DNA from 4 places in the Streptococcus vulneris genome. Region 4 is predicted to be linked to each of the others. Evidence: predicted binding sites of a transcription regulator. Region 4 holds the regulator's gene; each other region holds the start of a gene.
The links. The regulator CtsR, encoded in region 4, represses protease genes until heat stress. The targets are predictions, from matches to a motif close to TTGGTCAAAAAAGGTCAAANA.

Region 1 (7,845 bases), on a different contig from region 4:
AAAATTAGGATAATAATCAGGCTTCTTTAAATCATCCCTTATAATCGTTAAAAAGGGATAGTCAAGAAAGGAATTGGCTAATAGTTTTCCAATTTTTTCGTATTCTTCAAGTCTTGCCTCTCGATATATCATGTCTCCCATGCTTGTCTCCTTTGTTACCTATAAAATTGTGTATGATAGGATTTCAAGATAAAAAATTGGAGATGATTTAAAAAGCTAAATAAACCCAATTTTGTTCCATAAGGTTTAAAGCACTTTCTAATCTCTCCAAGATTTTATTTGGTTGGAATCGAAATTCCAATTAATTTTTCTGAATAGAGGGTTTTGATATTGGCTTCATCAATAGAGTCCTTATCAATTTTACGTTTCAAGAAAAATTCTTGAATAGCTTCGATTTCAGGTTCGCGAATAGCGCGGTGTTTGTTTGAGATGAGGATTTCATAGTGAAGCGGAGCTTGGGTAAAAATAACATCTGTATTACCTGCAGAATAAACTTCAACAAGGGTTGCATCTGTACTTTCTAGCTGGCTTTTTACAAGTTGCGAGTGTGAGTTTGTTGTATTGATAAGCTTCATAACATTTCCTCCGATTTTCTAATTCTATTATAGCACTTTTTGAATAAAGTAGCTTGATTTAGCCAATCTTATGCTGTTTTTTCCAAGATTGGATGGCCCATTTATGGCTACCACGTTTGAGGTTTTCAATAGCCTCGTCAATAGGGAACCAGGCAATATGATTAAAGTCTTCTAGTGGTTTTTGTACTTCTTTGAAAGAAGTCGCTTCATAGAGGTAGGCAGGATTGTAGTAGTAGGTATCACGGTGACGAGAGTAGAAATATTCGTCAGCTTGACCGTAATAGGTACCAATTTCAGCAGTGAATCCAAGCTCTTCAATCAATTCACGTTTTAGGGCTTCCTGATGATTTTCACCTGCTTCAATTTCGCCACCTGGTAAGAACCAAGCGCCATTAGGCGCTTGAACAAGAACAATTTGTTTTTGCTCAGCGTCAGGGATAACTGCGTAAACACCATAGCGATGCTGGTAGGTTACATTCTCTTTTTTTTCTCCAAAGGTTGGGTTTGCCATTGCATTTTCCTCATTATCTATTATCTTTATTATTATCTTAATGGACAAAGGCTGAGCTGTCAAGAACTTATAGTTATTTTAGTAAAAAGGAGTAGAAAATTTTTATTTTCTACTCCTTTTCTATAGGATTTATACTTCTTTTTCAGAAGTTTTAACTTCAGCTTTTTTGGCAGACTTAATTTGAATGTTTCCCTTGCTGGTCATAACTGCCTTGAGGTCTTTTTCGCTTGGATTTTCAAGGTAGTAGTCAGTGATGGCATCCTCAATATAGTCTTGAATAGTACGACGAAGTGGGCGTGCTCCCATTTTTGGATCATAACCGAGGTCAACTAATTTTTCTTTGACCTTGTCAGTTACATCCAAATGAATGTTGTTGCTAGAAAGGCGCTTGTTAACGTCTGCTAGCATCAGCTCGACAATCTGAAGGAGGTTATCCTTGCTGAGAGCCTTAAATTCGATAATACCATCAAAACGGTTCATAAACTCTGGGCTAAAGAAGTTACCGAGTTCACCGAGAACAGAGTTGGTACGTCCTTCTCTAGCAGCCCCAAATCCAACGCTGGCTTCGGCCTTACCTGTACCTGCATTTGAAGTCATGATGATGATGGCATCCTTGAAACTAACGGTACGTCCTTGTCCATCTGTCAAACGACCATCGTCCAAGACTTGAAGGAACATGTGCATAACATCTGGATGGGCTTTCTCTACTTCATCCAAGAGAATAAGTGAATATGGATTGCGACGAACTTTTTCCGTTAATTGCCCAGCCTCATCATAGCCAACATAACCTGGAGGGGCACCGACCAATTTAGCCACGCTGTGTTTTTCCATATATTCACTCATATCAAAGCGAATCATACTGTCAGCAGAACCAAAGAGTTCGATAGCTAGTTGTTTGGAAAGTTCCGTCTTACCGACACCAGTTGGCCCAACAAAGAGGAAGCTTCCAATAGGACGGTTAGGCGTACCGAGTCCAACACGATTACGGCGAATAGCTTTGGCAATCTTATCGACCGCATCATCTTGGCCAATAACATGAGACTTAAGATCTTCGGCTAGATGGATGAGTTGAGATTGTTCTTTCTCTTTCAAATCGCCAACAGGGATATTGGTTTTCTGCTCGATAATATGCTCAATGGTTTTTTCACTGATGATAGGAGTATCCTGGTCTGTAACCTTTTTCTTTTGCATTTCCTTATACTTGGCAATCTGGTCACGGAAGTAGGCGGCCTTCTCAAAATCTTCTTCTCGTGTAGCTTGAGATTTAAGATTTTCAGCTTCAATCAAGCGCTGATCGATTACTTTAGGATCCACAAAATTCAAGGTCAAGTTCATCTTAGAACCCGCTTCATCTAGGAGGTCGATGGCCTTGTCAGGCAAGAAGCGATCTTGGATGTAGCGATTGGAAAGAGTTGCAGCTGCTTCAATTGCAGCATCAGTATACTGAACATGGTGATAGTCTTCGTATTTCTTTTGAATTCCTTTGAGGATAATAATCGTTTCCTCCACCGTTGGTTCATCGACTTTTACAGGCTGCATACGACGTTCTAGGGCAGCATCTTTTTCAATGATACGGTATTCATTGAGGGTAGTAGCGCCGACCAGTTGCAGTTCCCCACGAGCAAGGGCTGGTTTGAGGATATTTCCAGCATCCATGTTGCCATCGCCCGCAGAACCAGCACCGACAATTTCATGGATTTCATCGATAAAGAGGATGATGTCTTCACGTTTGCGAATTTCTTCCATGAGTTTTTGCATGCGTTCTTCAAATTGTCCTCGGATACCTGTTCCTTGAACCAGGCTAACCACATCCAGACGGATGACTTGTTTACCTTGTAGTTTATGTGGAACATCGCCATCGACGATTTTCTGAGCTAGACCTTCGACAACGGCCGTTTTTCCGACACCTGGTTCACCGATAAGAACAGGATTATTCTTGGTTCTGCGATTGAGAATTTCGATGACACGGATAATCTCATCGTCGCGCCCAATAACGGGGTCGATATCGCCACGACGAGCAATCTCAGTTACATTGATACCAAATTCTTCTAGCAGGCCTTTTTCTTGGCTTGGTGGAGGAGTTTGAGCAGGTCCACGATTTTGGGAACCATAACCTCCGTTTCCACCGTAACCTCCACCTGATTGGGTTGGGGGAGTCGGTGGAGTGTTGTTAGAAGGTCTAAAATTGTTTAGGTCATTGAAGAAATCTCCGAAAGGATCAAAGTCACGATTGTTCAGATCTGTCATACCTTTAAAGAGGCTATTGTTAGGATCTGTTTTGATAATCTTATAGCAGTTTTGACAGAGGTCAATTTGTTTTTGCTTTCCATTGAGATTGGTATAAAGATGAATTGTTGAGTCATTGATTTTACAGTTTTGACAAAGCATACATCTACCTCATTTCTTTCTTTAGCCTGACCTGTTTAAAGGTCAAAAATAGTCAAATTTCTATACTCTCATTATAACAGGATTGGGGTGTAAAGCAAGTAAAAAGATTGAAGCTTTGGGAAGTTGTTACAATAATGATCTTTGTGAATTTGGGCTATAAAAAAATCCTATTTGTGAGACAAAAAGGATTTTGGTTAGACATGCAGGGTGTAATCCCAGCTTGTTTTGTATTAGTAAAGGAGTTCGTAAATCTCCATTGCAATCAAGTCAATGCTGTCAAACGTATAAGTTTCGCGAGCTTCGACATCACGAAGGGTAAAGATTGAGCCGTTTTCTTCGTCGTGGCTGTATGCAACTTCTGCAACAACAACTCCTTCGCGTTCAAAATTACGTTTTAAATTTCCGCCGTCTTTTGCCATTGCTTCAAGGCGGTTGATGATTCTAACCAAATGTGATTCCATTTTGATTCTCCTTCATTTCTTATCGTTACTATTTTACCATAAAGGAGGCCAAATTGACTAGAAAAAACTAAGATTTCTCGCTAATTCTACCAGCTGAAAGATTTTTTGAATAAATTAGACAAAAGATTTGAATTTTAATTCAATTCATGTTATAATCATACAGTATTCTATTTTAGAAAGCAGTGTGACTATGAATTTTTCTTTTTTACCAAAGTATTTACCTTATTTTAACTATGGGGCTGTCGTGACGGTTCTCATTTCTATCTGTGTTGTCTTTTTGGGAACTATTTTGGGGGTTGTCTTGGCTTTTGGGCAACGTTCAAAGTTTAAACCGCTTGTTTGGCTTGCCAACTTATACGTTTGGATTTTCCGCGGGACACCGATGATGGTTCAGATTATGATTGCCTTTGCTCTTATGCATATCAATGCTCCGACTATTCAGGTTGGGATTTTGGGTGTTGATCTTTCTCGTCTGATTCCAGGGATTTTGATTATCTCAATGAACAGTGGTGCTTATGTTTCTGAGACTGTTCGTGCCGGAATTAATGCGGTTCCTAAGGGGCAGTTAGAGGCGGCCTATTCTTTAGGGATTCGTCCTAAAAATGCGATGCGCTATGTGATTTTGCCACAAGCTATCAAAAATATTTTGCCAGCATTGGGGAACGAATTTATCACTATTATCAAGGATAGTTCCCTCTTATCAGCTATCGGTGTCATGGAGTTGTGGAATGGGGCTACAACAGTTTCTACAACAACCTATCTACCTTTAACACCACTTTTATTTGCAGCCTTTTATTACTTGATTATGACTTCTATTTTGACAGTAGCCTTGAAAGCTTTTGAAAAACGTATGGGACAAGGAGATAAAAAATAATGACAGAAACCTTGATAAAAATTGAAAATTTACATAAATCCTTTGGAAAGAATGAAGTATTGAAGGGCATCAACCTCGAGATTAAAAGAGGTGAAGTTGTTGTTATTATCGGTCCTTCAGGAAGCGGGAAATCTACCTTGCTTCGTTCTATGAATTTGTTGGAAGAAGCAACCAAAGGGAAGGTTATCTTTGAGGGAGTTGATATTACGGACAAGAAGAATGACCTCTTTGCCATGCGTGAGAAGATGGGGATGGTTTTCCAACAATTTAATCTCTTTCCTAATATGACTGTGATGGAAAATATCACCTTGTCTCCTATCAAGACTAAAGGTGAAAGTAAGGAAGTTGCAGAGAAGAGAGCTAAGGAACTTTTGGAAAAAGTTGGTTTACCAGATAAGGCAGATGCTTACCCTCAGAGTTTGTCAGGTGGCCAGCAACAACGGATTGCCATCGCTCGTGGTTTAGCTATGGAACCTGATGTCTTGCTCTTTGACGAGCCAACTTCAGCCCTGGACCCCGAAATGGTAGGAGAGGTGTTGGCTGTTATGCAAGACTTAGCCAAGTCAGGAATGACCATGGTTATCGTAACACATGAAATGGGATTTGCTCGTGAGGTGGCGGACCGTGTCATCTTTATGGCAGACGGTGTGGTTGTTGAAGACGGAACACCCGAACAGATTTTTGAACAAACCCAAGAACAGCGGACTAAAGACTTCTTGAGTAAGGTTTTATAATCTATTTTAAAATTTCAAGACAAGATTAGTGAAAAGCTAGGCTCAATACCAGTCAAGTGGAACTTACTTTGAGAAGTTCCCCCCCTTATTAATAACATCCATAAATTGGATATTAGGATTTTTTATATAAAGTAGTTTTGTGTTAAAATATAATTGTTCCATATGATTCTCTCTAATGATGGTTTGGTCGCTTTTCATTATGGGTCATATGGAACTTTTTTCTACAAGAAAATAGGTTTCATAGTATTTATAATAGATTTACCCACTACAAATAATATAGAGCATTTTTTATGTGCAAAACTCAAGGAAATCATCGCTTTTTTCACAAAAAAATGCTATAATGAAGGGTATGAAATATCACGATTATATCTGGGATTTAGGTGGAACTTTACTAGATAATTACGAAACTTCAACAGCTGCATTTGTTGAAACTTTAGCTCTGTATGGCATCACACAAGACCATGACAGTGTGTACCAAGCTTTAAAGGTTTCTACTGATTTTGCGATTGAGATATTCGCTCCCAACTTAGAGAATTTTTTAGAAAAGTACAAGGAAAATGAAGCCAGAGAGCTGGAACATCCGATTTTGTTTGATGGAGTTTCTGACTTATTGGAAGACATTTCAAATCAAGATGGCCGTCATTTTTTGGTCTCTCACCGTAATGATCAGGTCTTGGAAATTTTAGAAAAAACCTCTATAGCAGCTTATTTTACAGAAGTGGTGACTTCTAACTCAGGCTTTAAGAGAAAACCAAGTCCAGAGTCCATGATTTATTTAAGAGAAAAGTATCAAATTAACTCTGGTCTTGTCATCGGTGATCGGCCGATTGATATCGAAGCAGGGCAAGCTGCAGGACTAGCTACCTACTTGTTTACCAGTATCGTGAATTTAAGACAAGTATTAGACATGTAAGAAAAAGGAAAAAGATGACAGAAGAAATCAAAAATCTGCAGGCACAAGATTATGATGCCAGTCAAATTCAAGTTTTAGAGGGCTTAGAGGCTGTTCGTATGCGTCCAGGGATGTATATCGGATCGACCTCAAAAGAAGGTCTTCACCATCTAGTCTGGGAAATTGTTGATAACTCAATTGATGAGGCCTTGGCAGGATTTGCCAGCCATATTCAAGTCTTTATTGAGCCAGATGATTCGATTACTGTTGTCGATGATGGGCGTGGGATTCCCGTCGATATTCAGGAAAAGACGGGACGTCCTGCTGTTGAGACAGTCTTTACTGTTCTTCACGCTGGAGGAAAATTCGGCGGTGGCGGATATAAGGTCTCAGGTGGTCTTCACGGAGTGGGGTCGTCAGTTGTTAACGCCCTTTCAACTCAATTAGACGTTCATGTCCACAAAAATGGTAAGATTCATTACCAAGAATACCGTCGTGGTCATGTTGTCGCAGATCTTGAAGTAGTTGGAGATACGGATAAAACAGGAACAACTGTTCACTTTACACCGGATCCAGAAATTTTCACTGAAACAACCACTTTTGACTTTGATAAATTAAATAAACGTATTCAAGAATTGGCCTTTCTAAATCGTGGTCTTCAAATCTCCATTACAGATAAGCGTGAGGGGTTAGAACAAACTAAGCATTACCACTATGAAGGTGGGATTGCTAGTTACGTTGAATATATCAATGAGAACAAGGATGTTATCTTTGATACACCAATCTATACTGACGGTGAGATGGATGATATCACAGTTGAGGTAGCCATGCAGTACACAACTGGTTACCATGAAAATGTCATGAGTTTCGCCAATAATATTCATACACATGAAGGTGGAACGCATGAACAAGGTTTTCGTACAGCCTTGACACGTGTTATCAACGATTATGCTCGTAAGAATAAGTTACTGAAAGACAATGAAGACAACCTAACAGGGGAAGATGTCCGTGAAGGACTAACTGCAGTTATCTCAGTTAAACACCCAAATCCACAGTTTGAAGGACAGACCAAGACAAAACTGGGGAATAGCGAAGTGGTCAAGATTACCAATCGTCTCTTCAGTGATGCTTTCTCTGATTTCCTTATGGAGAATCCTCAAATTGCAAAACGCATTGTAGAAAAAGGAATTCTGGCTGCTAAGGCTCGTGTGGCTGCCAAGCGTGCGCGTGAAGTTACCCGTAAAAAATCTGGTTTGGAAATTTCTAACCTTCCAGGAAAACTGGCGGACTGTTCTTCTAACAATCCTGCAGAGACAGAACTCTTCATCGTCGAAGGAGACTCAGCTGGTGGGTCAGCCAAATCTGGTCGTAACCGTGAATTTCAGGCAATTCTTCCAATCCGCGGTAAGA
Region 2 (7,845 bases), on a different contig from region 4:
GAACATTCCAAAGCACGTGGTGACTTGGGCATTTCTTATGACCAAGAAGTTCTTCGTTTGATTGATAAATTCAATGAATTAGGGATTTTTGTTGGCTCGGTAGTCATCACACAGTACGCTGGTCAACCAGCTGCAGATGCCTTCCGCAACCAACTTGAGAAAAACGGAATTGATTCTTATCTTCACTATCCAATCAAAGGATATCCGACGGATATGGATCACATCATTTCTCCAGAAGGCATGGGAAAAAATGACTACATCAAAACTAGTCGCAACTTGATCGTCGTAACCGCTCCTGGACCTGGTTCTGGAAAATTGGCAACTTGTATGTCAAACATGTACCACGACCAAATCAATGGTATCAAGTCTGGTTACGCTAAATTTGAAACCTTCCCAGTTTGGAATCTTCCCCTTCATCATCCAGTCAACTTGGCTTACGAGGCTGCCACAGCTGACCTTGATGATGTCAACATGATTGACCCCTTCCATCTCCAAACCTACGGAGAAACCACTGTCAACTACAACCGTGACATCGAAATCTTCCCAGTGCTCAAGCGCATGTTGGAACGTATCCTAGGTGAATCTCCTTACGCTTCACCTACAGATATGGGTGTCAACATGGTTGGTTTCGCTATTACAGATGACGAGGCTGCTGTCGAAGCTTCTAAACAAGAAATCATCCGCCGTTACTATCAAACTGTTCTTGACTTCAAGGCTGAAAAAGTTGGCGAAGCTGCTGTTAAGAAAATCGAGTTGCTCATGAACGACCTCGGCATCACACCTGCAGACCGCAAGGTTGCTGTCGCTGCTCGTCAAAAAGCAGAAGAAACTGGCGGACCAGCCCTAGCCCTTGAATTGCCTAACGGGGAAATCGTCACAGGTAAGAACTCTGAGCTCTTTGGCCCTACAGCCGCTGCCTTGATCAACGCCATCAAGAAATCAGCTGACATTGCTAAAGAAGTAAAACTCATCGAACCGGAACTTGTCAAGCCAATCCAAGGTCTTAAAATTGATCATCTCGGTAGCCGCAATCCACGCCTTCATTCAAATGAAATCCTGATTGCACTTGCCATCACGGCTACAGAAAATCCTGATGCTGCTCGTGCTATGGAAGAGCTCGGCAACCTCAAAGGAAGCGAAGCCCACTCAACCATCATCTTGACAGATGAAGACAAGAACGTCCTTCGTAAATTGGGTATCAATGTAACCTTTGACCCTTACTACCAATACGACCGCTTGTATCGCAAGTAAAGATTTGAACCTCTCCACTCTCGGAGAGGTTTTCTCTCTGTCTCAGGAGCCGGCTTTATGTTATAATGAAAAGAGAAAATTGAAAGGATTTACCATGTCAAAAGAAGTTATTGTTGAAAGCTTTGAACTTGATCACACCATTGTAAAAGCGCCTTATGTCCGCTTGATTGGGGAAGAAACAGGCCCAAAAGGAGACATCATCTCCAATTATGATATTCGCTTGGTGCAACCAAACGAAGACTCTATCCCTACTGCCGGCCTTCACACCATCGAGCACCTCTTGGCAAAGCTCATCCGTACTCGCATTGACGGTATGATTGACTGTTCACCATTTGGTTGCCGTACAGGCTTCCATATGATTATGTGGGGACGTCATACCAGCGCTGAAATTGCAGCAGTTATCAAGGATTCGCTCAAAGAAATCGCTGAAACTACTACTTGGGAAGATGTCCCAGGAACAACCATCGAATCTTGCGGAAACTACAAGGACCACAGCCTCTTCTCTGCTAAAGAATGGGCGAAACTCATCTTGGAACAAGGAATCTCAGATGATGCCTTTGAGCGTCATGTGATTTAAACACAAAAAAGGAACCAGTTTTTTCAGCTGGTTCCTTCTTTTTTATTCTCAAAATTTTGTCTTATACTCAATGAAAATCAAAGAGCAAACTAGGAAACTAGCCGCAGGCTGTACTTGAGTACGGCAAGGCGACGTTGACGTGGTTTGAATTTGATTTTCAAAGAGTATTAGGCTTTTTCACGAATGACCAAAACACCGTCTTCCATATCTGCTTCCAAATGTTTGGCATCTAGATGATCCAAGTGGAAGTCTGTTACCTTATCACGAATTTGTTGTTCAACCACTCGGCGAAGCGGACGAACACCCATGACTTCGTCATAGCCTTCTTCTGTAATATAGTCTTTAGCCGCTTGACTGACTACCAAGTCAATGTCTTTCTTAGCCAAGGTTTGGTTGACTTCAGCCAGCATCAAGTCCACAATCTTAGAAAGGTCTTCCTTCGTCAAGTGTGAGAACTCGATAACTGCGTTAAAGCGGTTAAGGAACTCTGGACGGAAGAAGGGTTTCAAACGATCCATCAACTCTGGTTTATCCGCATCTTCTGTCAAGTTGGCTTCATAGCCAAATCCAGCATTTGACGTTGCAATAATGACAGTGTTCTTAAAGTTCACCGTATTTCCTTGACCATCTGTCAAACGACCATCATCCAAAACTTGAAGGAGAAGAGTAATCACTTGAGGATCAGCCTTTTCAATCTCATCCAAAAGAATAATAGAGTAAGGATTGCGACGAACACGTTCTGTCAAGGTATTACTATTGTCATCATAACCCACATAACCAGCTGTTGTACCGATTAGCTTAGAAACAGCTGTGCGGTCACTGTATTCAGACATATCCAAACGGATGATTGCCTCCTTGGTTCCAAACATATCCAGCGCCAATTGCTTAGCTAACTCAGTCTTACCAACCCCAGTAGGCCCTACAAAGAGGAAGCTACCGATTGGGCGATTGCCTTCATCAAAACCAGCACGGTTACGACGGATAGCACGAGACACTGCTTCAACTGCCTTGTCTTGGCCGATCACCTTATCTTGCAAGCGATGAGCCATATCTTTCAATCGTTCGATGTCTGACGCTCCCATTTGTGAAACTGGAATACCCGTCATACGTTCTACAGATTCAGCCACATCGTTGACACTTGCAGTCACTTTCATATCTTCTGTGTGGTTTTCGATTTTCTTTTCTAATTCTGCGATACGTGTTTTATAGTTTAGAGCTGCTTCAAAATCTTCTGCCTCAACCGCTTTTTCTTGCTTGTCTTTTTCTGCCTCGATTTCACGTTCAACAGCATGTACATCTGTTACTGGATGCTGAGCTGCCAAGTGAGCCGCCGTTACATCGACAAGGTCAATAGCCTTATCTGGCAAGCTACGTTGAGGAATGTATTGAACAGAATAATCCACTGCTGCTTTCAAGACTTCATCTGGCAAGATGACATTGTGGTGTTGTTGATAGAGGTCACGAATTCCTTGAAGGATTTTAAAGGTATCCTCTGCTGAAGGAGCATTGACCTTGACTTCGTTAAAACGACGAGCAAGAGCAGCATTCTTCAAGATGGTGTTACGGTATTCGTCTTGAGTTGTCGCTCCAATCACTGTCAATTCACCACGAGAGAGGGCTGGCTTGAGAATATCCGCAAGCCCTTTAGAACCACTATCTCCACCAGTGCTACCAGCACCGAGAATTTGGTGAATTTCATCAAAGAAGAGAATAATATTTCCTGCTTCTTTCACTTCATTGACTAGATTTTGGACATTTTCTTCAAAGCTACCACGGTATTGAGTACCAGCCTCAAGACCTGAGATGTCAATGGAAAGGATTTCCTTGTTCTTAATAGCAGCTGGGACATCTCCGTTCACAATGGCTTGCGCTAGGCCTTCTACAACCGCTGTCTTACCAACACCTGCATCTCCGACCAAAACAGGATTATTCTTGGTACGGCGTGATAGAATTTCAGATGTTTCTTGAATTTCCTTGTTTCGTCCGATAACAGGATCCAACTTACCCTCACGAGCTTCCGCTGTCAAGTTACGACCTAGTTTGGCAAGGACACCGTCTTGTTTCATACCTGAAGCCTGTTGTTGCATTTGCGCATCAGATTCTGCATTTCCTGGCAATTGACCAGTTGCACGATAGTGAGCAAATTCCTCAGGTGTGACTTCACGTCCATTAATCAAGTAACGGCGATTTTCAGAACTATATCCTCGCATACCACCCATCAATTGGTTAAATAAATCATCCATGTTGTTAAAATTATTAAAGTTGTTGTTCATATTCTTTACCTCTTTTTGTTTACTTAGTTACGATCACTGATATTGACTATCTTTGACCTTTGTTTTAAAAAATTTAGACTAGCTAAATCGCTACTCTACGTACTATTTCTGGTTTTTCTTTTTCAAGCAGGAGTAGACTATCTTTACTTCTAAAGATTTCTAGATTAAACATAGACCCCACCTCTTTCTATTTTACTTTAAATAAGTGTTCTAGTAAGGTTTTCATTTACCTTACGTTCATAATATACTACATTAGTCAGAAAAGGTCAAGTAATTTGACTTTAATTGACCAATAAATTTTACAAAAAGAAGAACTAGCTTTTAACTAGTCCTTCTTTGTATTATTTTATATAATCTTAACTCAACGCATCCAAGGCATCATCCATTGAAAGAACTTCGTGGAAGACACGTTGTGTCAATTCAGTTTTTTGTTCTGGAGTGAGGTATTTAGTGTTTACACAGTATCCAGAGATACGTACGATAACGTCTTCGCCTGACATAATCTTTTCGTAAACATCGTTCAAGTCCATAACGTTCAAGTTAACGTGTTGTCCACCGTTTTCGAAGTAACCATCAAGGATTGTTACCAAGTTATCAACTTGTTCGTCACGAGTCTTACCAAGAGCGCGAGGTGATACTTGTGTAGTCAATGAGATACCATCAGCTGCATAACTAAAGTCAAGGCTAGAAAGTGAGTTCAAGTTTTGCAACCATCCACCTTTAGCTTTATTAGATGGGTTAGCACCTGGTGAGAAGAATTCAAGTTTAGACAAGTTCACAGAACCATCTTCGTTGAGGTATACACCTTTGTGGACTGGTGAGTTACCAGTTTGTTTAGAGTAAGCAACGTTAGATGTGATTGTCAAAAGTGATACTGTAGCTTCAGCGTCTTTGTAAAGTTTGTGGCTACGTAGACGAGTTGTGTAAGCTTCGATCAACCATTCTGCCAATTCGTTTGAACGTGGGTCATCTTCACCCCAACGTGGGTATTCACCGATTGTTTCGTAATCATAGATGTAGCCATTTTCATCACGGATTGGTTTAACTGTAGCGTATTTGATAGCTGACAATGTATCAACAGTGTTGGCAAATCCACAGATACCGAATCCCATGTTGGCACGTTGTTTAGTTGGCAAGAATGCCATTTGAACAGCTTCATAGTTGTACTTATCAGTCATGTAGTGAATGATGTTCAAAGCATCTACGTAAGTATCAGTCAACCAGTCAAGAGATTTTTCAAAGTTAGCTTTAACTGATTCGAATTCAAGAACTTCGTCACGGATTGGTTCGATGTCAAATACTTTGTAGTCTTTGTGAACATCGTCGTAACCACCGTTCAAACCAGTAAGAAGGGCTTTCAATACGTTTACACGAGCACCGAAGTACTGGATGTTGTGGCGTTGTTCTTCATTTTCTGGGTCAAGCGGAGACACACAGCATGAGATACAGCTCATTTCACCATATCCGTCTTTAGCCATTGTTGTTACACCTTCGTATTGGATAGAAGAGTGTTTGTGGCTCATGTGCATACAGTAGCGACGGAAGTTGTATGGCAATTTATCAGTCCAAAGAACTGTCAAGTTTGGTTCTGGAGAGTTACCGATGTTGTCAAGAGTGTTCAAGAAACGGTAGTCCATCTTAGTAACACGGTGACGACCGTCGTTACCCATACCAGCCATAGAAGTTGTGATGAAAGTTGGGTCACCTGAGTACAATTGGTCATAAGCTTTTGTACGAGCAAATTTAACTGTACGAAGTTTCATAACAAAATCATCAACGAATTCTTGGATTTCTGATTCAGTAAATGTACCACGAGCAAGGTCACGTTCTGCAAAGATGTCCAATACGATTGGCACACGACCTAGAGATGTAGCAGCACCGTTGATAACACGGCAGACAGACATGAAGGCGATGTTAACCCATTGGATAGCTTCTTTAACGTTCATCGCTGGTTTGCGAACGTCAACTCCGTAAAGGTCACCCAAGCGAACAACTTGTTGCAATGCTTGGTATTGAAGATTGATTTCTTCACGAAGACGGATTGTTTCTTCATCGATTTCTTCGATTGCATTCCAGTCGTTTACTTTTTCTTGCATCAAGTAGTCTGCACCGTAAAGAGCAAGACGTGCGTAAACACCGATGATACGTCCGCGTGAGTATGCATCTGGAAGACCAGTTACAGTGTGAGCGTGACGAGCGCGACGAATGTTTGAAGTGTAAGCACGGAAAATACCGTCGTTAACTGTTGTTACGTATTTAGTGAAGATTTCGTGAACAGCTGGGTCTGGTTCGTATCCATTTTCCTTCAAAGTAGTTTCAGCCATACGGATACCACCTTTTGGCATGAAGTTCAATTTGAAGAGTTCGTCATTTTGGATACCGAAGATAACTTCGTTTTCTTTATCGATAAATCCTGCTGGGATATCAGCGATAGATGTTGGACGAGTGTCCATTGGGAAACGAGTTTCTTCGTAGTGAGCCTTAGTTTCTTCTACAATTTTTTTGATGTGAAGTGAACGTTCTGTTGGTCCTGCAAGGAAGCTTTCGTCTCCATCGTAAGGTGTGTAGTTAGCTTGTACGAAGCGTGATACACTTGCTTTTTCTTTCCAATCTACGCCTTTGAAGCCTTCCCAAGCTTTGTCAAAAATATCTTGTGCTTCAACAACTGTCTTAACAACCATGTTAATGTCCTCTTTTTTCTTTCTAGTAACAGTCATCTGTTACATTCATGAGACAAGTATACCATACAGTAACCGATTTCAACAAGCGAAAAATCCCTGTTTTTACACTTTCTTTTCTAAAACAGTCTATATTTTTCCTCAAACTGTATTATATTTTTGAAAAAACGAAGTCCTTTTTTCTTTTTTTCAGAAAAAAGGGTATAATAAAAGAAAATAAGCTGTAAAAAAGGTGCTAGGCATGTTGATTTTTCCTTTGTTAAATGATTTATCAAGAAAGATCATCCATATTGACATGGATGCCTTTTTTGCTGCGGTGGAAATCAGAGATAATCCTAAACTCAGAGGAAAACCTGTCATTATCGGCAGTGACCCTCGGCAAACAGGTGGGCGTGGTGTCGTGTCCACTTGTAGCTATGAGGCGCGCGCTTTTGGTGTCCATTCAGCCATGAGTTCCAAGGAAGCCTATGAGCGTTGCCCCCAGGCCGTCTTTATCTCAGGGAATTATGAAAAATACAAGTCTGTGGGATTCCAGATTCGAACTATCTTTAAGCGCTATACAGATTTGATTGAACCTATGAGTATTGACGAAGCCTATTTGGATGTAACAGAAAATAAACTCGGTATCAAGTCAGCGGTCAAAATTGCTCGCCTCATTCAAGAGGATATCTGGCAGGAACTTCATCTAACTGCTTCTGCCGGTGTTTCCTACAATAAATTCTTAGCTAAAATGGCCAGTGATTATCAAAAACCACATGGTTTGACAGTGATTCTACCTGACCAAGCTGAGGATTTTCTCAAACAAATGGATATTTCCAAGTTTCATGGAGTAGGAAAAAAGACGGTGGAACGACTTCATCAAATGGGTATTTTTACTGGAGCTGATTTACTTGACGTCCCTGAAGTGACCCTAATAGACCGCTTTGGCAGACTGGGCTATGACCTGTATCGAAAGGCTCGTGGCATTCACAACTCTCCAGTCAAATCCAATCGCATCCGTAAATCAATCGGGAAGGAGAAAACCTACGGGAAGATTCTCCGTGCCGAGGAAGACATCAAAAAAGAG
Region 3 (7,845 bases), on a different contig from region 4:
CCACTTTGAATATAGGTTCGAATTTGTTGAAAACCGGCTTCTGTTAAGATATCTACTAGATAAGACATTTTAGGGATAGCATTTTTTCCATTAGGAGTAACTCCCCTTAACAAGATAATATGTTCCAAAGGACTTCCTTTCTTTTGGGGCTGATTTAGCCATTAAATAATTCAGATTTAGATTGGGTTTGATCCCGCCACCCAGCCGGTACAGAGGGCAGAAGTGATGTTAAAGCCCCCCGTATGAGCATTGATATCCAGTACCTCGCCCGCAAAGTGGAGGCCAGGGACCAGCTTACTTTCTAGAGTTTTGGGATTGATTTCCTTGAGACTGACGCCCCCTTTGGTAACAAATGACTTGGCAAGAGACATTTTACCAGTTACAGGGATTTTGAGATTTTTGATAGACTGGAGCAGTTGTTCGCGTTCCTTTTCAGTCAGTTGTTTGACTTTGTCAGGATAGCCTTGCACAAAAAATTCTGCCAAGCGTTCTGGAAACAAGTTTTTTGAAGCATTTTTCAAGGATTTTTCCCGATTCTCTTCTAGAAATGCAGCCAAGTCCTTCTCAGAAAGTTGAGGCAAAACATCTAGTGAGAGAACCTCCCCACCCTTGACAAAACTAGACATACGCAGGGCAGCAGGGCCTGACAAACCAAAGTGGGTAAAGAGCAAATCATGAGTGATGACATGCTTACCATAGCTTAGGGTCACATCGTCCAGTGAAATACCCTGCAAGACCTTGTGTGGAAAATCTGTCAACAAAGGACTTTCAGCAGCCTCAAGCTCGGTAATGGTGTGTTTAAAATGACGGGCAATCTCGTGACCAAAACCAGTCGAACCAGTAGAAGGATAGGATTTCCCACCAGTTGTGACAATGAGTTTCTCACAAGTGAATGTTTGGTCTGTGGATTTAAGGATAAACTGATTTTCTACCTTTTTAACCGAAACAATTTCTGTTTGAGTGAGAACTTGTCCGCCTAGCTCAGCGATTTTCTTTTCCAAGGCTTCAATAATGGTCCGAGACTTGTCACTAGCCGGAAAGACGCGGCCGTGGTCTTCGACCTTAAGTTTAACACCATTTTCAGTAAAAAAGTTGATGATATCATGGTTATCAAATTGGGAGAAGACACTGTAGAGAAAGCGCCCATTTCCAGGGATGCCAGCTAGTAGGTCGTCCAAGCTACCATTGTTGGTCACATTGCAGCGTCCCCCACCAGTCCCAGCTAATTTTTTTCCAAGTTTCCGATTTTTTTCGATGAGGAGGGTTTTCTGTCCATAAAAGCTACTGGAAATCGTAGCCATCATACCAGCAGGACCTCCACCAATGACAATAGTATCAAAATGTTTCATAGCTCTATTGTACCACAAAAAACAAGAGATGATGGTCACCTCTTGTCAAGAATGCAATTAATCAATTTCATATCCCATCAGCAAACCGCCATCTTCCGCATAAAAACTGCAGAGACCAGATGTTGGGAGAATTTTAATATCCGCCTGTGGGAAGGTTTCATGGATTCGCTCTGAAAGCTGTTGGCAACATTTCTCGTTATTGCGTTGAGCCATGACAATACGGCCACCAGCATATCCAGCCTTGACTAATTCTTCATAGGCAGCTTGAACTGATTTCTTTGGTCCTCGTGCTTTTTGTAGCAATTCGAGAGTTCCAGTTTCACTAGCTTCTCCGACCATACGGATATTTAGAAGGCCAACGACCGTACCGATAAGCTTGCTCAAACGGCCGTTCTTCACCAAGTTATCGACTTTGGCTAGGACAAAAAGTAACTTGGTTTTTTCTTGATAGGCAGTGATAGCTTCAACCACTTCTTCAAAAGATAAGCCCTGGTCAATCAAGTCATTCAATTTTTCTACGAGCAAGTCAACTTCCCCACCAGCAGACAAACTATCAATCACATGAATCTTAGTGTCAGGATGTTCTTCCAGATAAATATTTTTTGCTAGTTGAGCACTATTGTGGCTGCCAGAAAGAGTACCAGTGATGGTTACTAGGAAAATGTTTTTGGCTCCTTCAAATGCTCGCAAATAATCATCTGGGCTTGGACAAGCTGATTTTGAAGCTTCTGCAGTTGCATACATGGTTTCCATCATTTGGTCAATGTCAAGATTGGCATCATCAACAAAGACCTGATCAGCTACTTGAATGGTTAAGGGGACACTTACAAAGGTCGTGTCAATAGCTGGTGTTGCCAGCTGACGATAATCACAACCAGAGTCAGCAATAATCTTCCAAGTCATAGAAATTCTCCATCTTTGTCAGTTATACATTGACAAAGGTTCTGTCTTTTTTTACAATTATATCATGAAAGCCCTTGAAACAAAAGCCTCATCCGTCTGTTGTGACAAGTAGAAAGAAAATGTTATGTCTGAACGTAGAATCTCTGAAAAATCTCTTGAAAATCTCAGAAAATCAAACCAAGAATCCAATTTATTAACTAGAGAAGCCATCGAAACAGCCCTCTTGCAACTCTTGGAAAAAAAGGACCTGACCAAGATTAGTATTTCTGAATTGGTCAAACGTGCAGGCGTTTCTCGTGCGGCCTTTTATCGCAATTATGATTCCAAAGAGGAGATTTTAGAAAGCGTATTTAAACGAACTGTCCACAATATTATGGAACAGTTGCATCATTATGATTTAAAGACAGACCTTTATCTGGTCTGGGTTCACCTTTTCCGAGAAGCAAGAAAGGAAGCCAGAGTGATTCAACTTGCCTTAGATTACCATCTGGAAAAAATCTTTGTCCAAGCCATGCAGGAGTTTCTGGAAAAATACCATGGAAAATCAAAAGGTGTCAGCTCTTATCTTCATTCCTTCTGGAGTTCAGCCATCGTCTCAGTCCTTTTAAAATGGATCAAGGATGGCATGAAGGTACCTGCTGAAAAGATTGCAGATTTACGGTTACCATTTTTTAAAAAATAGAGAAAAAGGAGAAGAGATATGACTGAAGAAAGACTAGCATGGGATGAGTATTTTGCAGCCCAAGCTCTACTAATTGCCAATCGTTCCACTTGTAAACGTGCCAAAGTGGGCGCAATTCTGGTAAAGGATAATAAGGTTATTTCAACTGGTTACAATGGTTCAGTGTCAGGAACCGAGCATTGTATTGACCACGAATGTCTGGTCATTGAAGGCCACTGTGTTCGCACCCTTCACGCTGAGGTCAATGCTATCCTTCAAGGTGCAGAACGTGGTGTTCCTAAAGGCTTTACAGCCTATGTAACCCATTTTCCTTGTCTGAATTGTACCAAACAATTGCTTCAGGTCGGTTGTAAGCGTGTGGTTTATATCAACCAGTACCGAATGGACGACTACGCCCAATACCTTTATCAAGAAAAGGGAACAGAATTGACTCATTTACCACTTGAGACAGTACAGACAGCTCTTAAAGAGGCTGATTTAATGTGAAAAATTATCAAAAATAAATGGTTTAGAAAGATTTTTAAACCGTTTTTTGGTATAATAAGAAGAATAAATTGAAAGAAGGAATTCCAAAAATGGGAAAAATTGAAGTTATTAATCATCCACTGATTCAACACAAATTGTCAATCTTGCGTCGTACAGATACTTCTACAAAAGCTTTTCGTGAGCTAGTAGATGAGATTGCAATGTTGATGGGGTATGAAGTACTTCGTGATCTTCCACTAGAAGATGTAGAAATCGAAACACCAATCACAAAAACAGTTCAAAAACAATTGGCAGGTAAGAAATTGGCTATCGTTCCAATCTTGCGTGCAGGTATCGGGATGGTGGATGGACTTTTGAGCTTGGTTCCAGCTGCTAAAGTTGGCCACATTGGTATGTACCGTGATGAAGAAACGCTTCAACCAGTTGAGTACTTGGTGAAATTACCTGAAGATATTGACCAACGTCAAATTTTTGTGGTAGACCCAATGTTGGCAACAGGTGGATCAGCAATCTTGGCTGTTGACTCTCTTAAAAAACGTGGTGCATCAAATATCAAATTTGTCTGCCTTGTATCTGCTCCAGAAGGTGTTAAAGCCCTTCAAGAAGCTCATCCAGATGTAGAAATCTTTACAGCAGCCTTGGATGAACGCTTGAACGAACACGGTTATATCGTTCCAGGTCTTGGAGATGCTGGAGACCGCTTGTTCGGTACGAAATAAGATCGAAAAGAAGAATGACTTGGAAAAGAAGCTCCAGTCACGAAAGGAGGTTGAATTTTTGTTTCTGTCTGATGAAAACAGAGCAAAAATTTGACCTTTTTTGACCAAGATATTATAATAGTCTTATCTTCAGTCATTTGACCAACAAAATTAAAACTCAAAAGGAGAAATAAATGATTCCTGTAGTTATTGAACAAACAAGCCGTGGAGAACGTTCTTACGATATTTACTCACGTCTTCTCAAAGACCGCATCATTATGCTGACAGGCCCAGTTGAAGACAATATGGCTAACTCTGTTATTGCCCAATTGCTTTTCTTAGATGCCCAAGATAGTACAAAAGATATTTACCTTTATGTCAATACACCTGGTGGTTCCGTTTCAGCTGGTTTGGCAATCGTTGATACCATGAACTTTATCAAGGCCGATGTCCAAACCATCGTTATGGGTATGGCCGCATCTATGGGGACGGTCATTGCATCAAGTGGAGCAAAAGGCAAACGTTTCATGCTTCCAAATGCAGAGTATATGATCCACCAACCAATGGGTGGTACAGGTGGAGGTACTCAGCAAACCGATATGGCGATCGCTGCAGAACACTTGCTTAAAACTCGTAATACTTTGGAAAAAATCTTGGCTGAAAATTCAGGTCAGTCAATCGAAAAAGTCCATGCAGATGCAGAACGAGATAACTGGATGAGCGCCCAGGAAACACTTGAATATGGCTTTATTGATGAAATCATGGCCAACAATTCATTGAATTAATGGTGATAGAAGGCAAACTCGACTGGGTTTGCTTTTTTTGGTATAATAGGGAGAGATTTCTTAGAAAGAGGATTTATCATGTTTGAAAAAGTCAATCGATCTGGCTTGATTATCTATCTTTACTATAATCGTGATGCCAAAAAACTGCAGGATTATGGAGATATTACCTATCATTCCAAGAAACATCGTTACTTACAGCTTTATGTTCCAACTCAAGAAGTGGAGCAATTGGTCGGGCGCTTGGGCAAGGAAAAATTTATAAAAAAAGTTAGAGTTTGTCATATCCAAGAGTTGGAAACACCCTTTGTGGGCAATCTTTATCGAGAGGAAAACGTTATCATCGAAAAAGTCTAAGAAAAGTGTTGACAATTTTCTGATAATTCGGTATATTCTTAACATGCTATTTATTTAAGAATAAGGAGACAAAAAAGATGAAGAAAAAATTTGCCCTATCGTTTGTGGCGCTTGCAAGTGTAGCACTTCTTGCAGCCTGTGGAGAAGTGAAGTCTGGAGCGTCAAACGCTGCTGGTAATTCAGTAGATGAAAAGACAATCAAAATTGGATTTAACTTTGAAGAAACTGGTGCCGTAGCAGCCTACGGTACATCTGAACAAAAAGGTGCCCAACTTGCCGTTGATGAAATCAATGCTGCAGGTGGTATCGATGGAAAACAAATCGAAGTAGTCGATAAAGATAACAAGTCTGAAACAGCTGAGGCGGCTTCAGTAACAACTAACCTTGTAACCCAATCTAAAGTATCAGCAATCGTAGGACCTGCGACATCTGGTGCAACTGCAGCTGCGGTAGCTAACGCTACAAAAGCAGGTGTTCCATTGATTTCGCCAAGTGCGACTCAAGATGGATTGACTAAAGGTCAAGATTACCTCTTTATCGGAACTTTCCAAGATAGCTTCCAAGGAAAAATTATCTCAAACTATGTTTCTGAAAAATTGCAAGCTAAGAAAGTTGTTCTTTACACTGATAATGCTAGCGACTATGCTAAAGGTATTGCCAAAGCCTTCCGTGAAGCTTACAAAGGTGAAATCGTTGCAGATGAAACTTTCGTAGCAGGTGACACAGACTTCCAAGCAGCCCTTACAAAAATGAAAGGGAAAGATTTTGATGCTATCATCGTTCCTGGTTACTACACTGAAGCTGGTAAAATTGTAAACCAAGCGCGTGGTATGGGAATTGACAAACCAATCGTTGGTGGTGATGGATTCAACGGTGAAGAGTTTGTACAACAAGCAACTCCTGAAAAAGCATCAAACATCTACTTTATCTCAGGCTTCTCAACTACTGTAGAAGTTTCAGCTAAAGCAAAAGCTTTCCTTGATGCTTACCGTGCTAAGTACAACGAAGAGCCTTCAACATTTGCAGCCTTGGCTTATGACTCAGTTCACCTTGTAGCAAACGCAGCAAAAGGTGCTAAAAACTCTGGTGAAATCAAGGATAACCTTGCTAAAACAAAAGATTTTGAAGGTGTGACTGGTCAAACAAGCTTTGATGCAGACCACAACACAGTCAAAACTGCTTACATGATGACCATGAACAATGGTAAGGTTGAAGCAGCAGAAGTTGTAAAACCATAATAGAAAAATGTTGAAATAGGGAATGAGCCTCTGACTCACTCCCTGTTTCGATGTTTAAGAACCTATCAAAAAGTGAGGGGAAACCCTCAAAATTATAAATAGAAAGAGTGAATCTTATGCTCCAACAACTAGTAAATGGTTTGATTCTAGGTAGTGTTTATGCGCTGTTAGCCCTAGGATATACCATGGTTTACGGAATTATCAAGCTCATCAACTTCGCCCACGGTGATATTTATATGATGGGAGCCTTTATCGGTTATTTCTTGATTAATTCTTTCCAAATGAATTTCTTTGTAGCTCTTATTGTAGCTATGTTAGCGACAGCCATTCTTGGTGTCGTGATTGAGTTCCTTGCTTACCGACCTTTGCGTCACTCTACTCGTATTGCTGTTTTGATTACGGCTATTGGGGTTTCTTTCCTATTGGAGTATGGGATGGTCTATCTGGTTGGTGCCAATACCCGTGCCTTCCCTCAAGCGATTCAAACAGTTCGCTATGATTTGGGACCAATCAGCTTAACAAATGTGCAGTTAATGATCTTGGCCATTTCCTTGATTTTGATGATTTTGTTACAAGTCATTGTCCAAAAAACAAAGATGGGGAAAGCCATGCGTGCTGTATCTGTAGATAGCGATGCGGCACAATTGATGGGGATCAATGTAAACCGTACTATCAGCTTTACCTTTGCTTTGGGTTCAGCTCTTGCTGGTGCAGCTGGTGTTCTGATTGCCCTCTATTATAACTCTCTTGAGCCTTTGATGGGGGTTACTCCAGGTCTTAAGTCTTTCGTTGCCGCAGTACTTGGTGGTATCGGGATTATTCCTGGTGCGGCTCTTGGTGGTTTTGTGATTGGTTTATTGGAAACTTTTGCGACAGCCTTTGGAATGTCAGACTTCCGTGATGCCATTGTTTATGGAATCCTGTTGTTGATCTTGATTGTCCGCCCAGCAGGTATTCTTGGTAAAAATGTGAAAGAGAAGGTGTAAACGATGAAGGAAAATTTAAAAGTTAATATTCTATGGTTACTCCTTTTATTAGCTGGCTATGGCTTGATTAGTGTACTGGTTTCAGTCGGAGTACTCAACCTATTCTATGTACAGATTTTACAACAAATTGGAATTAATATTATTTTGGCTGTTGGTCTCAACTTAATCGTTGGTTTTTCAGGACAATTTTCACTTGGGCATGCTGGTTTCATGGCGATTGGTGCCTATGCCGCTGCTATTATTGGATCTAAATCACCAACCTACGGTGCCTTCTTTGGAGCTATGCTGATAGGGGCTTTGCTTTCAGGAGCAGTTGCCTTGCTTGTCGGAATTCCAACCTTGCGCTTGAAGGGGGATTACCTTG
Region 4 (7,845 bases):
ATAATTGCTTGCACGCCCTTCTGCTACCAAGATAACACAGACAATCCCAGTCCAAGATGCCAACAAGCTCATCCAGTCATGACTTTCTGTATTTTGCGTGAATTCCAAGATCAAGGGAACACTTGACAAGACAATAAGATACAACCACTGGAAGAGGCTACGGCCGACAAAGAGATCTTTCCAGAGCAGGTTCATGATTCCTGCAAAACCGATCTTGCGGGCTTCCGCATGGACATTTTTAAAGTTTTCGATAAATTGTGTGATTTTTTCAGTTAGTTTTTTCATATTTTTCTCCTAATCTGCTTGGTAAATGGCATCAATAGCCACTTTTGCTGCTTCATAATTTCCTAGATAATCTTCTGCTAGATAAACTAGTGGAATGTTTGCTAAGTAGCGCTCCCTCATCTGGTCCAAATGCTGGGAAAAACTATGACGAATATGGTCTTCTGCCATAGTCATATCTCTAAATCCGTCATTGACATAGGAACCGACAGGTTGCACAAAGAGAATCAAGTCCCATTTTTCCTTAGCCAAGATTGAAACAAAGAGATTGTCAAATGTCTCTCCTGATAAGTCCCTTTGGTCCTCAGTCTCCATGTAATAATCATAGTAGCCCTTGGTTACTAAGGAGTTGGTGTCTGCTATTACCAGTCCCCTATTGGCATTGCTATCGATTAACTTAGATGTCTGGTCATACTGCCCCAACAGGAGATAATAGTAATCCTTTGGAGTCAATTCATCGTCGCGGACATTGTTTTTGATCTGGTACTCACGCGCGTATTCCAGGCTAACTGGTGCATCGTAATACCTTGCCAAATCCTTGGCTAAAGTGGTCTTCCCATTGCTGGCACTTCCCATAATCAACACTTTCTTTGTAAACTGACGTCGGAAGGGTTGAGCAATATATTTCCAATATTTGCTTGGATTTTCTCGAATCATAGTCGCTGAGATACCAAACTTTCTTTCTTGCAAGACAGTCTCAAAGCTACGATTAGACAATTCTTGCTGGTAGTCTGCTTCTCCCACAAAGAAAATTAGTTCTTGCTGGGTTTCATCATAGGAAATCTCCTCTAACATTTGGTCCAACCACTCCTGCCAACCCATAGGGTAACGAGGAAGATTGGTTTCATCTAACTTGCAGACAGAGGTCAACTCGTCATCACCAAAGGCCTCTCGGATATAGCGAAATCTTTTTTGAAGCGTTAAGCCTACCTGCTCCCCTCTATCTCCCTCATAGCCTGAAACGACAACCCAAACCCGGTCACACTGTCGCTTCGCACGCTGGATCAGATCGATATGACCTTGATGAAGCGGAGCAAAGGTTCCAAATACCACTGCTGTTTTCTTTTTCATAAACGCATTGCCTTTTTATAATTTTTGATATTTTTATTATCTATGTTTTTTATTATAAACTATATTTTTGTTTTGTCAATAGTTTTTTATTATTTTTTATAAAAAAGTAGCAAAAAAGAGAATCAAGATTGCTCCTGATTCTCCATTTTTATGCAATATCAAATTTTAACTGGCCTGCTTTAACACCAATCTTAAGTGTGCTGCCTGCCACCAAATCTCCCTTAAGAAGAAGTTCTGCCAACTTGTCCTCCACTTCTGTTTGCAGGGTTCTGCGAAGTGGACGAGCTCCCATCTCTGGGTCATATCCTTGATTTGCCAACAATTTCAGGGCTGAAGCTTGTAATTTCAAATCAATGCCTTTTTCAGCCAAACTTGCCACTAAAGGTTTAACCATAATCTTCACCACTTCCTGCATATGGTCGCTAGATAGGCTATGGAAGACCACCTTTTCATCAATACGGTTGATGAATTCAGGTCTATAAGCCTTTTTCAACTCTTCAAACATGCGTTTTTCCATGTTTTCCTGGTCAAAACGAATATCCTTAGCCCCAAATCCGACAGTCTTATCATCACGAAGGGCTGTCGCACCAAGGTTCGATGTCATGATGATAATGGTATTTGAAAAATCGACCTTGCGTCCCTTACTATCTGTCAAGACACCGTCATCCAAGACCTGCAAGAGGACATTAAAGATGTCTGGGTGGGCCTTTTCTACTTCGTCAAAGAGGAGAACGGAATAGGGTTTGTTGCGAACCTTCTCGGTCAACTCCCCACCTTCTTCATAACCCACATAGCCCGGAGGAGCTCCATTGAGACGGCTGGCTGCAAATTTCTCCATATATTCACTCATATCAAAGCGGATCAGAGCTGATTCATCATCAAAAAGAACTTCTGCTAGAGCCTTAGCCAATTCGGTCTTACCGACACCTGTAGGCCCTAAGAACATAAAGGAACCAATCGGACGCTTATGACTGCGAATCCCTGACTGGTTGCGGCGAATCGCACGGCTAATGCTTGAAACTGCTTGATCTTGCCCGATGACACGTTTGTGCAATTCAGCTTCCAAGTTTAGGTATTTCTTAGCATCAGTCTGAGTCAGTTTTTGGACTGGAATACCTGACAAGCGACTCAAGGTGGTCAAAATATCAGACTCTGTCACCAAGTCTTTATAGACAGGCACTTCCTCTTCTTTTGCGATTAACTGAGCTGCCTGTTTCCACTTACCATCCATCAGGGCCTTGTCAGCTGGACTTAAGTCAGAATCGTCTGCTTTTACATGCTTAGCCTTATTTTGCACTGTTGCTGCTGCTTCGTCCAAGAGATCGATAGCAGAGTCTGGCAAGTGACGGCTAGTCAAGTAACGATGCGCCATCTTGACAGCTGTTTCGACCGCTTCATCTGTGATTTGCACACGGTGATGTTTCTCATAAGTCGCCTTCAAACCTTGTAAAATGGTCATGCTGTCTGCCACGCTTGGCTCTTCGATCGTCACTTTGGCGAATCGACGAGAAAGGGCCGCATCTTTTTCGATGTGTTTTTGGTATTCTTCCTGAGTGGTGGCACCAACCGTTCTCAAAGTTCCACGCGCCAAAGCTGGTTTCAAGATATTGGCCGCATCCAAAGTTGAATCAATACCGCTCCCAGAACCCATGATAGTGTGGAGTTCATCGATAAAGAGGATGACTTGGCCATCTTCTTCAATATCCTTGATGATATTGTTCATGCGCTCTTCAAAGTCACCACGGAAGCGTGTCCCTGCAACGACATTCATCAAATCAAGCTCCAACACGCGCATCTTAGCCATTTCTGCAGGTACATCACCACTAGCAATACGCTGGGCGAGACCAAGCGCCAGAGCAGTTTTCCCGACACCCGCATCTCCAACCAAGACAGGATTATTCTTGGTTTTCCGACTCAAAATTTGAATCATACGTGAGATTTCTTTGTCCCGACCGATGACTGGTTCTAACTTGCCAGAACGAGCTTGCTCTGTCAAATCATGCGTATAGTCCTCGAGACCACCACTCGGAGTCTGGGGCATGCCCATCATATTAGCCATAGAATTTTGCTTATCAGCTACTGTACGATGTCGTTGTCGTAAAGCCTTGAGATCTTCACGAGTCCAGCCTGCCCGTTCTTCTAGATTTCGACGTAGGGCAGCAATCTTAACCTGATCTTTCTTGTCTTCATAAGAAAAACCAGCCCTCTCCAAGATACGAGTCGCCAAGGCATTGCCATCATGTAAAATCGCATAAAGGACGTGCTCCGTCCCTAGCACCTTAGAATGGACCACTGACGCCACATATTCCGCTTCATCAAAAAGAACCTGTAAACGATGAGAAAACGGCAATTCCGTAAAGGTTTCATCCTGGCTATAGTCCGTTTCAGTCAGTTCCAAAGCGACTTCTTCTAAACGGTCCATCTCATATGGATAATCATTTAAAGTCGCCCCTGCCACACTATAACTGTGATTGGACATGGCAATCAACAAGTGCCAAGACTCTAGGTAACGAGCTCCAAAATGGCCTGCAACCATGTAGGCACTTTCGATACATTCATTCAATGCTTTTGAATAGTTCATCTTACTTCCCTTTTCTATCTACCTCTTGTATGACCTGTCTTAGCATATTAGCACGAACAACTGGAGCTTCTTCTCCTAGAACGCGATCCAAAGCTACTGCCACCAGCAAATTCATCTCCTGCTTGGTCATCAATTCCTGCTCAACCAAAAGCTGCAGAATATCCTCATAAATTTCTTGACTGACCCGCTCACCAATTGAGTAAAGCAGATCCCTGAGCATTTCATGATGACTAGAAAACTCAATCCGTCCTATACGAATGTAGCCTCCGCCACCACGTTTACTTTCAACCAAGTAGCCTCTACTTTCAGTAAAGCGCGTCTTGATCACATAGTTAATCTGACTAGGAACAACCTGGAAGGTATCTGCCAACTGACTCCGTTGCAACTCCACAATTCCAGATTGATCTAAAATCGCCTTGATGTAGGCCTCAATATGATCCGATGTATTTTTAAATCTCATTACAAACCCACCTCTCTCTTTAAACCTTGACTATCTTTGACTATTATACCGAAATTTTCTCATTTTTAAAAGAAAAAGGGCGTTGGTAAAGGATAATCTTCACCAACTCCCTATTTTTCTACTTATCTAAGCCTAATTCTGCCAAGATTTGACGTTTGTAGACAATCTTTTGAACTTCCTTGTCCTCATCTTCGGACCAATCTAGTTTAATTTCTGAAACAATTTGCCCAGGACGATTTTTCAAGATATAGATGCGGTCACTGAGATTGAGGGCCTCCTCGATACTATGCGTAATGATCAAGGTTGTTAGTTGCAACTGCTTGTGAATCTCCAGATACCAAGCATGGAGTTCCATCTTAGTCATCTCATCCAAGGCGCTAAAGGCCTCATCTAGGAGAAATAGCTTGTGCCCGAAAAGGTAGGTACGAAGCAAGGCTACACGCTGGCGCATCCCACCACTGAGTTCATGAGGGTATTTATCTCTTATAGCTGTCAACTGGAAAGTCGCAAGAATTTCATCCGCTCGAGCAATGGCTTCTGCCTTATCAACCTTTTGAATCAAGAGGGGCAGGATGATATTGCCAAGGACTGTCTTATGCTCCAAGAGGAGATCCTTTTGCAACATATAACTCACGCGCCCCTTAGGATTTTCCTCCCCATCAAGGACAATTCTCCCTGACTGAACTTCTAAAATCCCAGCGATTAGGTTAAAGAGGGTGGTTTTCCCAACACCACTTGGGCCTAGGATAGAAACCACTTCACCTGAAGTCACCTGCAGGTTGATGTCTTCTAAAATTCTATCTTGTCCGTAGGCATAACTGACGTGTTCTAGTCTAATTTCTGTCATTATTTCACAAATTCATTGGTAAAGCCTTTGTCTGTCAAGTCTTCTTTTAGGATACCATTTTCTTTATCCCATTTGTAGAAGGCATTCCAACGAGCTGCGTCAAATTGCCCCCATTTTTCCTTGTCGCTTGCGTATTCTTTTGACAAGTATTTTTGAGATTCGATGACAAAGTCACGTTTTTCCTTGAGTTCAGGTGCATTCTTAATGAGGATATCTGCTGCTTCCTCTGGATGCTCCATGGCATATTGGTAGCCTTTTTTGATAGCTTGGATGACTTTACGAGCTTCTTCTTTATTGTCTTTCAAATAGTCGTTGTTTGCGATGATAACTGGTGAGTAGTAGTCAAACTCCTTGACGTAGTCTTTCAAGTACATGAAGTTAGCCTCTACTCCTTGAGATTTTGCAAGGATACCATCCCAACCGTAGTAAATCCAAGCAGTGTCAAAAACTCCATTGGCAATCGGTGTGATTGAGTTTGAATCGTTGTTTGGTACTTTTTCGACCTTCTCAAAGTCTCCACCTTGTGATTCTACCAAGGTCTTCAACATAGCAAGTTCAGTTGGGTCATTCCAAGTTCCGTATTTCTTACCAACCAAGTCTTTTGGACTAGCTACATTGTCAGATTTACGAGAAATGATTCCTGATGTATTGTGTTCTACGATAGCTGCAACGGCAGTAATTCCTGCTCCTTTTTCCAATTTTTTAGCCATATAATCTTGGAAATAGACTGCAAACGGTGCCTTACCATTGATAACCAAGTCAGAAGAACTTTCTTCTGGTGGCAATTTCAAATCAACATCCACTCCAGCTTCTTTGAAATAACCTTTTTCCTTAGCAACATAAAGCCCTGTGTGGTTGGTATTTGGCGTCCAGTCTAGGATAAAGTCAATCTTCTTGAGTTCTGCTTCCTTATTGTCCTTAGAAGCAGTTCCTTGACCACAGGCAACAAGCACAACAGCTACAAGAGCTGTCACAAGCGTTAAAAACACTTTCCATGTTTTCTTCATTTCAATTTCCTCTTTTCTTTTTCAGAAACATCCTTTTTCTTATGAACGTTTCCATTTAATAACATATTTTTCACTAATATCGACCAACTTCATACCAAGAAGACTGATAATCGATACCAGAATAATAATAGCAAACATGGTATCATACTGAAACAGTTTCTTGGACTGAATCATGTAGACACCTAGTCCTTCAAAGCCTCCCAACCACTCAGATACCACTGTTGTGATGAAGGCGTAGGAGACACTGACCCTCAGACCTGCATAAAAGTAAGGCAGGCTGACTGGGATTTTAAAATGCCACAGAATTTGCCAAGGTTTGGCCCGCATCAGACTAAACAAGGTCAGCATATCCTTGTCACAATGCCTAAAACCGTCCAAAATGCTAACGATGATAGGAAAAGTAGTCGTCAAGATAATCAAGACAATCTTGGGTAAAATCCCATAACCGAGCCACAAGACCAGGATAGGAGCTATGGCAATGGTCGGAATGGTCTGAACAACCACCATCATAGGGTAAATCAGATCGTTAAGCCAAGTCAAACTATCCATAAGCACAGCCATGAGACAGGCAATCAAAACTCCCAGAACCAACCCCAGCAAAGCCACTCTCAAGGTCGCCCAGCTATGGTGCCAGAGAAATTCTCTATCACGAACAAAGGCCTGGAGAATTTCAAGAGGTGTCGGCAGGATAAACTTGGGGAGAAGTTTAAGCAAACCTGCTAGCTGCCAGATTGACAAGACTCCTAGAAAGCCCAATAGACTAATGTGTCGTCTCAGTATACTTTTCAAGTTTCTCATCAATACTTAATATCTCTCCTACATTTATTTTAACATTGGCAAAGACATTGTCTGCCTCTTGCCCTGCTACCTCTAGCGCTTCTTTGAGAATGCGCATGAGCTCATCAAACTCCCCTTCCAAGACCGTTTCAAATGGTGTCACCACCATAGTTACTTCTTGAGCTTGCAGATAAGCAATGACCTGATCAATAACAGCAATCCGATCAATTCCCTGTGCCAAGGGTAAAACTTGCAAGGCTATGCTTGCTTTCATAAGAACCTCCTCTTCTCGTTTTCCTTTGACAAAAAGAAAAACCTTTACCATATATGGAAAAGGTCAAGATTAGACTAAGTATCGTTCCCTACGCTGGCATTACCCAGATCAGGTGCGGTCGAAGTTTAACACTTCCTCTCAGACTGTACACAGACTCCCATATATTATATGGACATATGATAGCGTAAAACAAAAAAAATGTCAAGGAAACTGCTTACAGAAAAACATGAAAAAGAGTTTGAAAACAAATGCTTCAAACTCTATATAGCTTTTTTATTTAGCCTCGTACCAGGTTGCACCTTCATTTTCATCTGCGATGAGGGGAACACTGAGTTGGATGGCTTCTTCCATGGTTTGTTTGACCAATTTTTTCATCTCTGCTAGTTCCGATTTAGGCACTTCAAGGACGATTTCATCGTGCACTTGCAACAGCATCTTAGTCTGATAACCACCTGCAACCAAGGCTTTATCTAGCTGAATCATGGCAATCTTGAGAATATCTGCTGCCGAACCCTGGATAGGTGAGTTAATGGCAGTTCTCTCAGC

Region 1: KUA57_RS01960 (ATP-dependent Clp protease ATP-binding subunit) is a predicted target of CtsR. The motif match lies at 3,513-3,533, and genes of this name have one in related genera.
Region 2: KUA57_RS04585 (ATP-dependent Clp protease ATP-binding subunit) is a predicted target of CtsR. The motif match lies at 4,374-4,394, and genes of this name have one in related genera.
Region 3: clpP (ATP-dependent Clp protease proteolytic subunit ClpP) is a predicted target of CtsR. The motif match lies at 4,227-4,247, and genes of this name have one in related genera.

The regions. Positions count from the first base shown of each region.
Region 1 is NZ_JAHUZC010000001.1:390,652-398,496, reverse strand. It holds gene KUA57_RS01975 (GNAT family N-acetyltransferase) at 1-141, opposite strand, end outside; gene KUA57_RS01970 (DUF1827 family protein) at 276-575, opposite strand; gene KUA57_RS01965 (NUDIX hydrolase) at 634-1,086, opposite strand; gene KUA57_RS01960 (ATP-dependent Clp protease ATP-binding subunit) at 1,216-3,474, opposite strand; gene KUA57_RS01955 (DUF1797 family protein) at 3,705-3,935, opposite strand; gene KUA57_RS01950 (amino acid ABC transporter permease) at 4,126-4,809, shown strand; gene KUA57_RS01945 (amino acid ABC transporter ATP-binding protein) at 4,809-5,543, shown strand; gene KUA57_RS01940 (HAD family hydrolase) at 5,893-6,456, shown strand; gene gyrB (DNA topoisomerase (ATP-hydrolyzing) subunit B) at 6,471-7,845, shown strand, end outside.
Region 2 is NZ_JAHUZC010000004.1:94,512-102,356, forward strand. It holds gene KUA57_RS04575 (DUF1846 domain-containing protein) at 1-1,251, shown strand, start outside; gene KUA57_RS04580 (S-ribosylhomocysteine lyase) at 1,346-1,828, shown strand; gene KUA57_RS04585 (ATP-dependent Clp protease ATP-binding subunit) at 1,996-4,101, opposite strand; gene pflB (formate C-acetyltransferase) at 4,458-6,782, opposite strand; gene dinB (DNA polymerase IV) at 7,021-7,845, shown strand, end outside.
Region 3 is NZ_JAHUZC010000012.1:26,431-34,275, reverse strand. It holds gene KUA57_RS08190 (DUF1697 domain-containing protein) at 1-128, opposite strand, end outside; gene aao (aminoacetone oxidase) at 177-1,349, opposite strand; gene KUA57_RS08180 (DegV family protein) at 1,407-2,252, opposite strand; gene KUA57_RS08175 (TetR/AcrR family transcriptional regulator) at 2,377-2,934, shown strand; gene KUA57_RS08170 (deoxycytidylate deaminase) at 2,953-3,420, shown strand; gene upp (uracil phosphoribosyltransferase) at 3,510-4,139, shown strand; gene clpP (ATP-dependent Clp protease proteolytic subunit ClpP) at 4,313-4,903, shown strand; gene KUA57_RS08155 (YlbG family protein) at 4,982-5,257, shown strand; gene KUA57_RS08150 (ABC transporter substrate-binding protein) at 5,335-6,495, shown strand; gene KUA57_RS08145 (branched-chain amino acid ABC transporter permease) at 6,612-7,481, shown strand; gene KUA57_RS08140 (branched-chain amino acid ABC transporter permease) at 7,485-7,845, shown strand, end outside.
Region 4 is NZ_JAHUZC010000002.1:61,313-69,157, reverse strand. It holds gene pnuC (nicotinamide riboside transporter PnuC) at 1-285, opposite strand, end outside; gene KUA57_RS02345 (AAA family ATPase) at 295-1,353, opposite strand; gene KUA57_RS02340 (ATP-dependent Clp protease ATP-binding subunit) at 1,502-3,934, opposite strand; gene KUA57_RS02335 (CtsR family transcriptional regulator) at 3,936-4,394, opposite strand; gene KUA57_RS02330 (ABC transporter ATP-binding protein) at 4,513-5,241, opposite strand; gene KUA57_RS02325 (ABC transporter substrate-binding protein) at 5,241-6,248, opposite strand; gene KUA57_RS02320 (ABC transporter permease) at 6,288-7,046, opposite strand; gene KUA57_RS02315 (thiamine-binding protein) at 7,009-7,299, opposite strand; TPP riboswitch at 7,368-7,470, opposite strand; gene polA (DNA polymerase I) at 7,573-7,845, opposite strand, start outside.